One region of the Methylophilus sp. DMC16 genome, then DNA from elsewhere that is predicted to be linked to it. Evidence: riboswitches for the same ligand, from Rfam matches in the RefSeq annotation. Region 1 holds a riboswitch; the other holds the start of a gene.
The links. A riboswitch is a leader RNA that binds a small molecule or an ion and turns the genes downstream of it on or off. The one in region 1 is predicted to bind cobalamin.

Region 1 (7,506 bases):
GATATTTCTGCTGGTCGTAACGCGCCACATTGACGGGCTGCCCAAAGAACATGGGTTCTTTGAGTTGATCGTTATCGGTTTTGGTGAAGATGCTGTAGGCCATCTGTGTTCCTAATGTTTAAGTTTAATGCTCAAACTGTTTTTAAATTGTACTTATTACCCCACTGCAATAAGCGTTGAATCAGTGAGCGAGCGGGATAAAGTGCAAGGCGTACGGAGCACAGAAACCGGAATGTACACGAGAGTACATGAGGATTTCGCGCACCGCACAACGCAGCAATTTGCCCGCGCAGCCACTGAGTCAATGCTTATTTAAATTTTGCAGGCTCCGCTGGCACACCCATCGTCCTCGGCTTCCGTACCGCCCTCGCTCGCACCATCGCGGGTGTTGTGGTAGTACAGTGTTTTAACGCCGAGTTTGTAAGCTTGCAGCAGGTCTTTCAGCAGTTGCTTCATCGGCACGCGGCCGCCTTCAAAACGGGTTGGGTCGTAGTTGGTGTTGGCTGAAATCGATTGATCGACAAACTTCTGCATCACGCCCACCAGCTTGAGGTAGCCGTCATTGCTGGGGATGCGCCACAACAACTGGTACTGGTTACGCAGGCGGTCAATCTCAGGCACCACTTGGCGCAAGATGCCGTCTTTGGATTGCTTGACCGAGACCAGGCCACGCGGTGGCTCAATGCCGTTGGTGGCATTGGCAATCTGGCTGGAAGTCTCGGAAGGCATCAGCGCGGTCAATGTAGAGTTACGCAGGCCATCTTTTTGAATCTCTTGACGCAGGCTTTCCCAATCCAGATGCAGCGGCTCGCTGCACACGGCGTCGAGATCTTTTTTGTAGGTATCAATCGGTAAAATGCCTTTGGCATAAGTGGTTTCGTTAAACGCACCACAGGCACCAAACTCGCGTGACAGCTGCACCGAAGCTTTGAGTAAATAGTATTGAATCGCTTCAAACGTGCGGTGGGTCAGGCCCAGCGCAGCATCGTCAGTGTAGCTGGTGCCGTTTTTGGCCAGATAATAAGCATAGTTGATCACGCCCACGCCCAGTGAACGGCGCTTATTGGTGGCGTTGAGCGCGGCTTTGACTGGGTAATCCTGGTATTCGAGCAAGGCATCTAATGCACGAACCACGAGGTCGGCCAGACCTTCGAGCTCGTCCAGGGATTCCAGCGCGCCCAGGTTAAAGGCTGACAGGGTACACAGCGCAATTTCGCCTTCGGTGTCGTTGATGTCATTGAGTGGCTTGGTCGGCAGTGCGATTTCCATACACAGGTTGGACTGGCGCACTGGCGCAACAGCCGGGTCAAACGGGCTATGCGTGTTGCAATGGTCCACGTTCTGGATGTAGATACGGCCGGTACCGGCGCGCTCTTGCATCATGAGCGAGAACAAGTCTACGGCAGGCAAGCTGCGCTTGCGGATGCTGTCATCGGCTTCGTATTGGGTATACAGGCGCTCAAAGGTATCCTGATCGGCAAAAAACGCGTCATACAGGCCGGGCACATCATGCGGCGAAAACAAGGTGATCTGTTCACCTTTGATCAGGCGCTGGTACATGAGGCGGTTGATCTGCACGCCGTAGTCGAGGTGGCGCACGCGGTTTTCTTCCACACCACGGTTGTTTTTGAGGACCAGCAGGGATTCAACCTCAAGGTGCCACAATGGGTAGAACAACGTCGCCGCCCCGCCGCGTACCCCGCCCTGTGAGCAGGATTTGACCGCAGACTGGAACAGCTTATAGAACGGCAGGCAGCCGGTGTGCTGTGCTTCACCGCCACGAATTTCACTGCCCAGCGCACGGATACGGCCTGCGTTGACGCCGATACCGGCGCGCTGCGACACGTATTTCACAATCGCGCTGGAAGTGGCGTTGATGCTATCGAGACTGTCGTCACACTCAATCAGCACGCAAGAGCTGAACTGGCGTGTCGGCGTCCGCACGCCAGACATAATTGGCGTCGGCAGTGAGATCTTGAAGGTAGACACCGCATCATAAAAACGCTTGATGTAATCGAGACGCGCCTGGCCCTTGTAGTTGGCAAACAGGCTCATCGCCACCAGAATGTACAGGAACTGCGGGCTCTCGTAGATCTTTTTGGTGACGCGGTTTTGTACCAGGTATTTGCCCTCAAGCTGCTTGACGGCGGCATAAGAGAAATTCATGTCGCGCCAGTGGTCCAAGTAGCCATTCAGCGTATCGAACTCTTCGCGGCTGTAATCCTTGAGCAGGTGCGGATCGTATTTGCCCAGCGCTGTCAGGTTGGTCACATGGTCAAACAAATGCGGTGGCTCAAACTGGCCGTAAGCAATTTTGCGCAGGTGAAAAATATTCAGGCGTGCAGCCAGGTACTGGTAATCCGGGGTTTCTTCCGAAATCAGGTCGGCAGCAGATTTGATGATGGTTTCATGGATATCGTCGGTGCGGATACCATCATAAAACTGGATATGCGAACGGAGCTCCACCTGTGACACCGACACATTGTTAAGGCCTTGCGCGGCCCAGTCAATGACGCGATGAATCTTGTCGAGGTTAATCGGTTCCTTGCGGCCATCACGTTTCGTGGCTTGCATGGATTCGTATTGTGTCATGGTGGCTCCCAGTGCTGGCGGCGGAAGAGACACGGCACTGGCTGCGGGGCGCATTTTTTCTGGCAATAGCCTACCCGTTGTCGAGCAATCAAAGAAAAAACCTGCACCCGTTTAAAGACCAGACTTGCAATCAGTACAGGACTCACTGCATCTGCCGAGGACACCCCGCCTCAAACGTTAACAAGAAAAAATCACGGCAGGTCTCCTGGCTCTCAGGTCATGATTGTTTGCCTTGGCCTTCCCGAATCGCTTCAGTGGCGAGCAAAGCAGCAAACAACTCGCTGATTACAGTTGCGGGGGCAGCTCTGGCTTGACAATGGCCATCGCCATCGCGCACCAGATTCCCTTTTAAAGACAGGCACTGATCAGTGCCCGTATACCGTATGGACGTGACTATAAATCAATATATATGCATTTTCAACACACAAAAACACAATATGTTGTTATGAGACACTAAGTGATTGTTTTGCCTGAATATATTTTTTTAGGAAAGCGAACGGTGCCATTTTTTGCGTTGCAGTGTTTCAATCACTCGACTCGATTGGCGCTTTCTACTCCAGATCAGCACGCCCGTGACTGAAATCATCACCAGCGAGAGTCCAGTAACACAGACAAAAATACGGTATGGCAGGCCAAACACCTGCCCCATATGCAAAGCACCCAGCCAGTTGCTAAAAGTGTTCCCGGACTGGTCTTGCGTCGGCAGCCAGTGGCCTTTGATTTCACCGGTATAGGCATCTATCGCAATGGCCGTATTGCCCCGGTCTTGCCGCAAATCGGCCGAGCTATGCACAAAATACTGGTACACGCCGCGCTCGCGATCCAGACGCAAACGGTCTTCGTAATCAATCTGCAGCTGATGATTTTTTGCAAAGCCTTGCATGGCTTGCTGCGCCAACTGGTGAGCCTGCGGCCAGGGCATGGGCAGGCTGGTCAGCGGTTGCGGCAATTTGGGGATGCTGCGCCAGGACAAATCAAACGGCATCAGCTTGGTCATGATGGGCAGATAGACCTGCTCGCGCAGGTTGAACATGACGCTGGACCAGGCAAAGACCAGCAACACGCTGCACAGCCAGAGCCCGACTGCACGGTGCAGGTCAAAGTTGATACGCGTGGTCGAAGCTTGCCATTTGACCAGCCAGGCCGGTTTCCAGCGTTGCCAGTAACTGCTTTTGGATTGTGGCTGCCGCCGGGGCAAGGTGAGGAAAAACGCCACAAAGGTATCCAGCGTCCACAGCACGGCAACGATGCCCATGATGAGGCGGCCGCTGACACCGGGCAAAGCCAGCGAATAATGCAACTTATACAAAAACGGTAATAGCGTCTCGCGCTGGAAAGGACCCGCCGTGGATAAGCGTGACCCCAGCACCTTACCTGATTGCGGGTTGATAAACAGTTGATCTGCCGGGATGCTGGCCTGCGGATCCACAGGCGTGAGGCGGAAGATCACGGCTTCTGCGTGGTGATCTTCCAGCGCGATTTGTGGCAGTTTGAATTGCAATTCATCGACCCGGGTATTGGCGGGCGCCTGCTGTTGCGCCTGCGCTTGCAGCTGGTACACGTCCAGCATGGGTTGGCCTGGTTGCGATAACGCTTGATACAGGTGTGGATTGAGCCATGCATCGAGCTCATCCTGAAAAGCGATGATGGCGCCGGTAAAGCCGGCAATGACCAAAAAAGCGGCCATCGCCAGGCCTACCCAGCGATGCCAAACCACAAGTGCGTGTCTCGTTACCATTGAAAATTTAAATTGGCCATCACATTACGACGGTAGCCCCATTTGCAACCGTCGCCACTGTATGCACAATTGGCCACATACTCCTTATCAAACAAATTACTGGCATTGAGTGCAAACTGCCAGCCTTTCCAGCTTGTGCCCAGCTGGGACAAATCATAACGGACCGCCAAGTCTACCAGTGTATAAGACGGCAGCTTGAAGGTGTTTGCATCGTTACCAAAACGGCTACCGGTGTAACGCACGCCGCCGCCGACGACCATGCCCGGCACCCAGCCGCCAGGCAAGCGGTAGTCGGTCCATAATGCGGCGGTATGGTGAGGCACATGGTTAGGATCTTTGCCCTGGAACGGCACCCCCTGCAAGCTATTATTACTGCGCGTGATTTCAGGCAGCATATAAGTATAACTACCAATCAGCGACCAGGCGTCCCACTGAGTCTTGGCTTCAAGCTCCAGCCCGCGGGTACGCACCTCCCCATTCTGCAGATTAAACAAAGGATGCTGCAGGTCAGTCGTGGTCACGTTCTGGCGGCGCAAATCAAAGACGGCCGCGCTCAACAGTGTCTGGCTGTCTTTAGGCTGGTAGCGGATGCCCAGTTCATATTGTTTGCCGGTTTCAGGGGCGAAGGCCTTGCCATCAAACATGGTGCCGATCACCGGTAAAAACGACTCCGTGTAACTGGCATACGGCGCCAGGCCATTCTCCGCCAGGTAAACCAGGCCGCTGCGCCAGGTTTCGGCCTGATCGCGTTGCGAGGACGAGGCGGCAGGGCTCAGCACATTATCTGTTTGCATGCGGGTATGGTCCTGACGAACCCCGAGGGTCGCCACCCACTGGCGGTCAATTTTTACTTGGTCCTGCAAGTAAATCCCGGTTTGGCGTTGCTGTTGCTTCAAATTGGCTGACAGCACCAGATTCACCGGCGTCGCTCCATACACCGGCGTATACAGATCCAGCGGACTCGCCGTCCCTGATGTACGCAGCACATGGTTATCCAGGCGCTGGCTGTCTATCCCCGCCAGCACCGTATGCTCAAACATGCCATGTGACCAGTGCCCTTGCAGATGCGTATCCACCACCACATTGTCGACATTTTCATCGGTGCCCATCGCTGCCCGGTTAATGCTGCGCTGGTCTGCGCGTAAGCTCACCAAATAGGTTGAAATGGCATCGGTGCGCAGTTGCTGGTAGCGCAGGTTTTGGCGCAGGGTCAAGTGCTCATTAAACGCATGTTCAAACTGGTAGCCCACCGAATACCGTTCCTGCACGTATTTATCCAGGCCAGGCTCCCCCACATATCGGCTGGTGGAAATTTTGCCAAAGGGGCTGCTCACAAGCGTGCCGACCCGCGGCAATGCCTGGTAGCCCTGGCCACGGTCATTTTTCTGGTAGTCGGTCAGCAAGGTCAGCTGGGTCGCGTCCGAAGGTCGCCAAGTCAATGAAGGCGCCAGATAGACGCGGTCGTCAGTGACACGGTCGATCTGCGTATCGCTTTTTTGCACCAAGCCCACCAGGCGGTAAGACCACACGCCCTCATCATCCAGCCATTGGCTGACATCGCCACGCACCTGTTGCCGGTCATACTGTCCCAAGGTCAACCCCAGCTCATGCAGCGGTTTATCCGTGGGCCGTTTGCTGACCAGGTTAACCAGCCCCCCCGGCGCGCCCTGGCCATACACAATGGAGGAAGGGCCGCGCAATAAATCAATGCGCTCAAGGCCGTAAGCTTCAACCACCGTACCGCCCTGATTATTAAATGCGTAATTACGCAAGCCATCGCGGAACTGGTCCCGGCCCAGGCTAAAGCCACGGATGCCGATATTGTCAGCGCGCGGGTCTGGCCCGTTTGCTTCGGACTGCACACCCGCGGTATAGCGCAAGGCATCGCCTACCGATTGCACGCCCTGTGCGTTCATCTGGTCACGTGTCACAACCGACAACGATTGCGGCGTTTCGATCAGGGCGGTATCGGTTTTGGTCGCCGTCACGCTACGCTTGGCAACATAGCCTTTGACTGGCCCATTGGCGGGTTCTTGTACAGTTTGCCCAGACACGCTGACCTCTGGCAGGTCTTGTGGCTCACTATGTGTATGTGGCGGGGGAGCGGCTTTGGTCAGCGTATAGCCGGCGGCAGTAGTTTTTAACACCAGCCCGCTGCCTGCCAGCAGCTTTTCCAGCGCCTGCCGCACACTCAAGTCACCCTTGAGCGCAGGCGCCTGTTTGTGCTCGGTGAGTTCCGTTGAAAAAATAATGCTTTCCCCGGTCTGGTGGGCCAGGGCCTTCAACGCCTTGTCTAGCGGTTGTGCGGGCATATCAAGCTCGACGGCATGCACAGACAGGCTGGACAGCAAAGCGGCGAACAAGGCAGAGTTGCGAGTAAATGACATCTTCTTCCCATTGAATAAATAATGAATGACATGGGTATGTCGTGTCAGCCTTCGCCAATGTTGATGTCCTTTAGAAATTTTTTTTAAGGATGATCCTGACTCAGCGTGATCGAACCGGCGAATCCGGCTTAACCGCACGGATTAACGCTGCCGGATCACCACGTCAGCCTCTGCCTGTTTTTCGACACGCACGGGCAAAATCTCGGGCAACACGGCCAGCAAGGATGCGATGCCATTGATATCGTATTCGCCTGATAGGCGGTATTGCCCCACCCGGGCATCCGCCAGTGTGATCTGGCCAGCGTGATAGCGCTGCAATTCGGCCACCACGTCACGCAGTGGCAGCCCATCAAAAATCAATCGCCCGTGCTGCCAGGCGGTAGCCGCCTCGGCACTGGTACACCGGTTTTCAGAAATGGCAGCGCCGCGGGTGGTCACCGAGAGATTTTTAGTCAGCCGACGCTGTGCCTGCGCAGTGATCACGTCTACACTGCCCTCCACCACCGTGACCATGGCCCCTTGCGCGGTATTGCGGACGTTAAACACGGTACCAATATCGCGAATCTTCACCTGGTTGGCATCCACGGTAAACGGTTGCCAGGCGTGTGTCACCTTAAACAGTGCTTCGCCTTGTACCAGCGTTAATTGCCGCGAACGCAGATGTTGCTCGGCCACCAGAACGGTATTGGTATTGAGACTGACAGCAGAGCCATCCGGTAACTGGAAGTGGGCAGACTGACCAATTGCCGTCTGCAGGTGCTGGCTGGACAATACCGGGTCATAGCAGAC
Region 2 (7,506 bases), on a different contig from region 1:
GCAGTTAAGCGCCATTCTGGGGATAAAGCATAACCATAACCGAGGCCGCCCGTTGTGTAATTGCCAAACTGACTGTTGTAATCTTTTCGCAGTGACAGTTGAGTGCTGTGTGCTTCAAAGCTACCCACGTAGCCTAAAACAAAGGCATTATTGTTGCGATTCCTCTTCAGCAAGTTGCTGCCATTCGATTGAGTTAATACATCTTGTTCCAGCCTGTCATAAGCGAAGGTAAAAGTCCCATGAGTGAGGCTATAGTCGTGTTGCCAGGATAGTTGGCGTTGTTCAGTTTCAATATTGCTATTGAGCGTTGCGCTACTGACGCTAAATGATCGGTCAAAACCAATGTTGTACTCTAATTTGCTGTTCCAGTGCTCAGTCATCGCGTTTTTGAGTGCAACACCATAGCCTTGTTGATGACGTTCCAGATAGTTTCCGCCCGCATAAGCATTATCGTATTCATTATGCCCTTTGCTTTCCAGGTAGTGTATTCCCAAGGAGTGGCCGGGTGCGAATGTCAGATTTGCGTATGTCGAACTGCTAAAGTTGTAATATCCATCTCTATCTTTATCAATCACAGAGGGGGGATGTTTCTTTGCAGAAATCCCACGCGTGTCGTAATTGCTGATTTGTGCACCGAGTTTTAGCGCTTTATAGGCAGTATCGAAGCCAGCATTCCCAGTATATGAGTCATAGCTACCGGCACCCGCACTGCCGTAAAGATGGGTTTTGTTGCCTTTGCCACGCTTCGTGAAAATCTGAACAACGCCGCCGATTGCATCTGAGCCATAAAGGCTAGAAGCAGGGCTGCGTAGAATTTCAATCCGCTCGATGAGTGCCAAGGGGATATTTTCAAAGGCGGTCGTACCAGTCGTCCCGGAATTGATGCGCACGCCATCAACCAATACAATCAGTTGATTGTCATTGGTACCACGTAGTGAAATGTTGCTACTTGTCCCCATGCCACCATTTGTGTAGGTTTGAACGCCTGGTTGCAGTCTCAATAAATCTGCCAAAGCACCGCCTTGTAGGCGGTTAATTTCTTCACTATCAATCACTGTAATATCACCAGTGACTGTTTTGGTTGATTGTGGCGTTCTGCTGGAGGTAACTACGACTTCATCCAGGGAAGTCAGTGTGTTGTCTGCGGCATAGATGTTAAAAGAGATCGTTGTGATAATGCCTAATAATGTTCTTTTTTTCATTTGATTTTCCTTAGCAAGTGTTGGAGGGCACTCAAGAGGGGGCGTGAGTGACGCTAATCAACAATGGAATTAAAAGTCGGCTTTTAGGCCTACTCGCCAAGTACGAACAAAATCTATTGGGTAGAGAGAGTCAACTGCTGTTTGAATATTGTTTTGATGCTCAAATAAATTATTGACTGCAGCAAAAACGGTGTATTGCTGCACCTTAACATTTAACGAAAGATTGGTTGACTCATAACGACTTTGCCTTTGCGTAGCATTGTTTAAAAAATCGTTATAAACGTAAGCTTGTGAGCGCCAAACATGATTGAGATTGAGGTTGGTGTTTGTAAATATTTTCCAATTAATATTTGCAACGAGAGACTGTCTGGGGGCGCCTGGCAGATTCTTATCTTTGATGAGGGTGCCGCTTTCTTGAAGCTCCCTGTCAATAATGGCCTTGGTGTATGTATAAATCAGGCCTACATTAAGCTCATTACTCAGGTGATAAATATCTTGTAACTCAAAGCCGAGTTTATGGCTCTTGTCTAAGTTGGTATTTATACCAAGTACAGATGGGTCATAATAAATCTCGTTATCCAAATTGGCTCTGAAAGCGCTTAATTTGAGGTGGTTGTTTGTAGTTGTGTGGTTGAGACCAATGTTCAGTGTTCTCACTTTTTGTGGTTTGATGAATCCATTGAAAACAACGTTGAATGACGCGTCATAACCGAAAAATCGATTAATGTCTGGAGCTTCAAAAGCGTAGTTGTAATTGCTAAATAATGAGAGGGACGGCATCAATTGGTAGTTGGCACCTAGGTCCCATGCGCTCAATTGGATGGAGCGATTGAGGGAGTCTCCTCCATTCGGGGTATAAGTGTAAGAGACCTGTTCTTTGCGTAATCCCGCTGATAGTGTAAGGTCTTTAATGGATTGCGGTTTGAATTCTGATGATATGAACAATCCGTGGTTATTCTTTTTCGTGAGATCTGAGGATGTTTTAATTGCTCCATTAAAATCTTGGAAGCCCGAAATCACTGACCATTGATCATTCGTGTACTTGTAAGTCGCTTTAGTGCCTTCATAGTCATAATGAGGCCGATAGCTCGGATAGATAGATGCTTTATCCTCACGAAAGTGAGTAATCTCTATCGATGAATCTGTATTGATCTGGTAGTCCAAGCCAATCTGCCACTGGTCTGAATTAAGTTCCTGATGGGTATATGACGTAGCCGGGCGACCATTTTGGGATGGATTGTCCTCAAATTGTGCTTTGGACATCGGATTGGGATAACGCAGATCGTTTTTAGTGCTGGAGCCTTGTGCATAAACAGCTAGTTGCTCTGTTGGTTTGATCCTAAGTTTTACTTGTTGAGTATTTGAGTCGTATGCATCGCGGTGGCCTGTTCTATCTTTGGCGCTAAACCCGTCGTGACTATCATGCGATGCACTCGCCGATAAATCTATGTGCTCACTAGAAAACCCAGCACTAATAGCATGATTGCGTTGCCCATAATTACCAGCACTGGTCATGACAGAGGCCCCGTTTCGGCTTTTCGTGTAAATCTGTATGGCGCCTGCTGTTGCGCCATCACCGTAAAGTACTGACCCACTCCCTTTGCTGATCTCTATTCTTTCAATGTTTGCAAGAGGAATGCCAACCAATAGTTGTGGGCTCATGTCGATATTATTTAAGCGTTGACCATCAACGGTAATCACTACATTTTGATAGCCATTTTCACTCCCATAGCCGCGTAAGTTTATGCTTGGTGTGGCTTTGCTACCGAAGTTGGAGCTAATGTTCAATGAGCTCTGTTGTGCAAGATAGTCGAAGAGAGTACTGGCTCCTGATGCTGCAATTTGTTTTGCTGTATGAATTTCGCTGGCATAAGTGGTTTGTGATTCTTTGCGCTCAAAGCCCGAAGATTTAACACTCACTGAGTCTAGTTCTAAATCTTCAGCAAAGACGGGTGATGCGAATAGCGTAGCCATGACGCTATAAAAAAGCTTTTTTTTCATTTTCTTATCCCTGTATCACATGCGACCCCGCATGTGGGTTGACTTTCAATACCGGGGAATCGACAGAAAATGAATAAATGCATCGCTTGTTGGCAAGCCATGCATTCATTATGATCAGACACCGTCACCCCGCGGTATTGCAATTGGGTTGTAAGGCCGGTCTCCGGGCTGGCAAGTCTTGGTCTATCGCCTTCCCAAGTTTTTACTCAGTGGCATATGGATAGACCCGCACTTGCTTACCGTTGCGGGGGCAGCACAGGCATTGCGAACGAGGTTCGCGCACCTGTTTCCCAGTTTCACCCTTGTCTGCAAGAACGCAGACGCAGGCACCTGACAACTGTTCGGCATTCTAGTCTAAAGCAGTGACTTTGACCAGTTGCATGGTATCTTGCGAGGGGCTTCAAATTCTTAATTTACTTTGAAAAAATGCGCTTAGCTATTGACCACACTCGTTTTTTTAAAAGATAATGGGCTGATGGATGCCGATTTAAAAAGTCTTGAAGAGCGTGTGACGAAGCTGATTGCTTTGTGCAGCCAGCTGCGTGACGAAAACGTGGAGTTACGTCAGGAGGTCACGCGTTTGCATCAGGAGTCACAATCTCTAAAGCTGAACATGACGCAAGCCAGTGTACAGCTGGAGCGGTTGTTGTCGGCATTGCCTGAGGAAGGTCGTTAGTCATGGCCAAACAGCCGATTGATATCGAGATCATGGGCCGCGCGTTTAGCGTGACCTGTACCGACGAAGAGCGCGACAGTTTATTGCAGGCGGTGGGTTACCTTGATGGTAAAATGCGCGAAATTCGTGATGTGGGCAAGATGGTGAGTGTGGAGCGCATTGCGATCATGGCCGCGCTGAACATTACCCATGAGTTGTTGAATACGCGTAGCGGCGGGGTTGATGTGGGCGATGTGAAAAAGCGCATTTCTACCATGCAGCAGCAGATCGATGATGTTTTGTCCGGCCAGCACAAATTATTGTAATCCGCTTCATTTCACAAAATTTTAACCGTCATTAGTATTAAATGACGTATCATAAAAGTGGTGTGCTAAGGCGTTGCCTGAGTCCAAAATTCCTTGAACTAGTCTTTGTTATAGGTTTCGGCTCATCAGGTGCGGTGCGATCGCACTAAGTTGGGCGGTCTTTTAAGACGCCCTTGGCGTGCGAACCTAATGTACCTTAGGCTGTTACCACCTGAACTTTTTTGGTTCAGGATTAGCGGCTCAGGTAACCCCTTAGCACATCCCCTCTCGCACCTTTGTCTTGTTATCTTAAGGCATGGTATTTCAAGTCCGCCAGGCTAATGATTTCCAGGCAGTTTTCGTGGCAAGACTCCAGAATCACTGGCGGCGCGTAACCGGCTTCACTGGCTTCCAGCCATCTTCTCGCACACAGGCACCACCGATCACCAGCCTTGAGCCCGGGAAATGCATAGTCTGGTCTGGGGGTGGACAAGTCATTGCCTTGCGCTTGCGAAAACGCCAGAAACTCATCTGTCATTTCTGCGCAGACGGTATGTTTACCTAAATCTTCCGGGTGGTGACTGCAACAACCATCGCGCATAAAGCCTGTGACTGGTTGCATACTGCAAGGGATCAGAAGGGTGCCTAAAACGTTTTTTGTCATGATTTTCAACTGTGCTCTAACTTGGTTTATGATACTGGCATTTAGATGTGTAAAGAAGGTTTTCAGGCATGGCGCGTTACTGGTTAATGAAATCCGAACCCTCGGATGTCTCCATTGATGATTTGGCGGGATTCCCCAATCAAACTGTAGACTGGTATGGGATACGCAATTATCAGGCGCGAAACTTCATGCGTGACCAGATGAAGGTGGGCGATGGCGTGTTGTTTTATCACTCCAATTGTGCTGAGCCTGGCATCGTCGGCATTTGCGAGGTCAGTACCTTGGCCTATCCCGACCGCTTTCAGTTTGTGCAAGGGCACAAGTATTTTGATCCCAAGTCTACACCGGAAAGTCCACGCTGGGTGAACGTAGATGTCAAGCTCGTGCGCAAAACGCGATTGCTGAGTTTGAAAGAGATGCGGGAAACGCCCGCCCTGGCCACCATGCGTGTCTTGCAAAAAGGGAACCGCTTGTCGATTACCCCGGTCGATCCCAAAGAGTGGGCGTTTATCACGGCCCTGCTCAGCACATAACCTTTTCTTTGGCGACTTTGGCGGCGTACATGATATGAGTATCAGGCGTAGAAAAGCAGTCTTGTATATCCTTGTCGCCGGTTTTATGATCGTTCTGATCGGTGTGCTGCTGTTCCTCTGGATTTATTTTTCCAGTATGCGGGAGATGCACCAGACCACTCGCAATTTCTATGAGCAGTCTTTTACGGTTTCCAACGCTGCGCAGGCGCTGGAGTCTCAGCTGCATCAGATCCGAAGCGATTTGCTCTATGCCACGCTGATTCAGGCGGACAGCGTGCATTTGATCAATACCGTGGCGGCGATTAAGGGGCATGAGGCCGCTGCCCAACAAAAAATCGCCAGCATAGAACGTAATTATTCGGGAGATCGCGCGCCATTACCGCTGCTCAAACAGAATATTCAAGCGCTGGACGAAATGACAGCCTCGGTAATCAAGCAATTGGCTGACGGGCAGTATGCCGAAGCAAGCACCCTGATTGAGACGGCCTGGAATGCGCGCTTTGCCAAGGTGGCAAAGCTCAACGAAGCCATACTCGCGCATGCGGACTTGCGCGCCAACGAGTATGTGGCCGAGAGTGAAAAGCGCATGGAGCGGCACACCCATCAAGGCATCACTTACGCAGCGCTGCTGGTGACCCTGTTTTTGCTGGTAGGCCTCTTTGTTGGGGGCCGCATATACCATTTGCATCTTGAAGCAGACAAATTTGCCTTTACTGACTTTTTAACCGGGATCGCCAACCGGCGGCACTTCATTCATGAGTTGGAGTCAGAAATCAGGCGCTATCAGCGTTATGGCTCCTCGTTTTCATTCGCCATGGTGGACATCGATTTTTTTAAAAAGATTAATGACCAATATGGACATCATGCTGGCGACCTGGTTTTGCAGAACTTCTGCCTGCGCTGCGTGAGTGCCTTGCGTACCAGCGACATGGTTGGGCGTCTGGGGGGCGAAGAGTTTGGTATTCTGATGCCGATGACGGATCTGCATGAAGCGGCACATGTGATTGAGCGCTTGCGCTCGGAAATTGATCACAGTGTGATGAGTGAGCAAGGAGAGCAAATTCACTACACGGCCTCTTTTGGGCTGGTGTCTACCGCGCAATTGGGGACGCAGGATGGCTTGACGCAGCTGATGAAAATGGCAGATTTTGCTTTGTACACGGCCAAGCAGCAGGGCCGTAACCGCGTCTATATTGCCAATCATTAACGATAGCGATCATTATTGCGACGGGAATTTTCTATCTTGGGCATGGTCATCAATGCCTATGAATCTGCAAAATCTTCAATTGACGCGGCGTAGCTGGTTGACTGGCTTGGCCGGTCTGCTGCTTTCGGCCTGTCGGCCAGTCACTTTGTTAAACGCGGTGATTCCCGATAAAGGTATGCGTATCCATCGCGATATCGCTTTTGGGCCGCACAGCAGGCAGCGCCTGGATATTTATCAGCCACGTGACCATGCTGCAACACCACGCCCTGTGGTGTTGTTTTTTTATGGCGGTAGCTGGGAGTCTGGCAGCAAGCAAGATTACCTGTTTGTGGCAGAGGCGTTGACGTCGCAAGGCATGCTGGTTGTGATTGCCGATTACAGGCTCTATCCCGAACTTAAGTTTCCGCAATTGATGCAAGACCCCGCGCTGGCATTGCAATGGGTCAAGCAACACGTGGCCGAGTATCAAGGCGATGCGTCGCGTGTCTTCTTGATGGGGCATTCTGCGGGCGCACATCTGGCCGTCATGCTGACCTTGAATGCCACCTATCTGGCGGCTGCCGGATTATCGCCTACGGCGATTAAAGGCACCATAGGCCTGGCCGGACCTTATGATTTTTTGCCGCTCACCTCGGATACCTTGCGCGCGATTTTTGCACCTGCTGAGCAGGAGTGGCAATCACAGCCTATCCATTTTGTCAGCGGCCAACATCCGCCTTTACTACTGCTGGCCGGCCTGAAAGACCAAACTGTTTGGCCTAGAAACTCGATCAATCTGGCGTGTGCGCTTGAGGCGCAAGGCAGCGAGGTCAAGTTGCTGACTTATGCCAACTACAACCATGTGGATATGGTCGCCAAGCTGGCCAGACCCCTGCGCGGCAACAGTCCATTGCTGCAAGATATTTGCGACTGGATTGGCCAGCATGCCTCTGCGTGATG

Region 2: another riboswitch for cobalamin. It lies ahead of ACT53D_RS09520 (TonB-dependent receptor); the one in region 1 lies ahead of nrdA (class 1a ribonucleoside-diphosphate reductase subunit alpha).

The regions. Positions count from the first base shown of each region.
Region 1 covers NZ_JBQUZC010000001.1:1,473,493-1,480,998, forward strand. Annotated here, with positions in the region: gene nrdB (class Ia ribonucleoside-diphosphate reductase subunit beta) at 1-103, opposite strand, end outside; gene nrdA (class 1a ribonucleoside-diphosphate reductase subunit alpha) at 313-2,592, opposite strand; cobalamin riboswitch at 2,771-2,991, opposite strand; gene ACT53D_RS06935 (PepSY-associated TM helix domain-containing protein) at 3,077-4,309, opposite strand; gene ACT53D_RS06940 (TonB-dependent siderophore receptor) at 4,324-6,717, opposite strand; gene ACT53D_RS06945 (FecR family protein) at 6,859-7,506, opposite strand, start outside.
Region 2 covers NZ_JBQUZC010000002.1:271,573-279,078, reverse strand. Annotated here, with positions in the region: gene ACT53D_RS09525 (TonB-dependent receptor domain-containing protein) at 1-1,202, opposite strand, end outside; gene ACT53D_RS09520 (TonB-dependent receptor) at 1,272-3,203, opposite strand; cobalamin riboswitch at 3,341-3,552, opposite strand; gene ACT53D_RS09515 (hypothetical protein) at 3,643-3,879, shown strand; gene ACT53D_RS09510 (cell division protein ZapA) at 3,882-4,184, shown strand; gene ACT53D_RS09505 (DUF2237 family protein) at 4,468-4,827, opposite strand; gene ACT53D_RS09500 (EVE domain-containing protein) at 4,896-5,360, shown strand; gene ACT53D_RS09495 (GGDEF domain-containing protein) at 5,395-6,567, shown strand; gene ACT53D_RS09490 (alpha/beta hydrolase) at 6,626-7,504, shown strand; gene ACT53D_RS09485 (FAD-binding domain-containing protein) at 7,491-7,506, shown strand, end outside.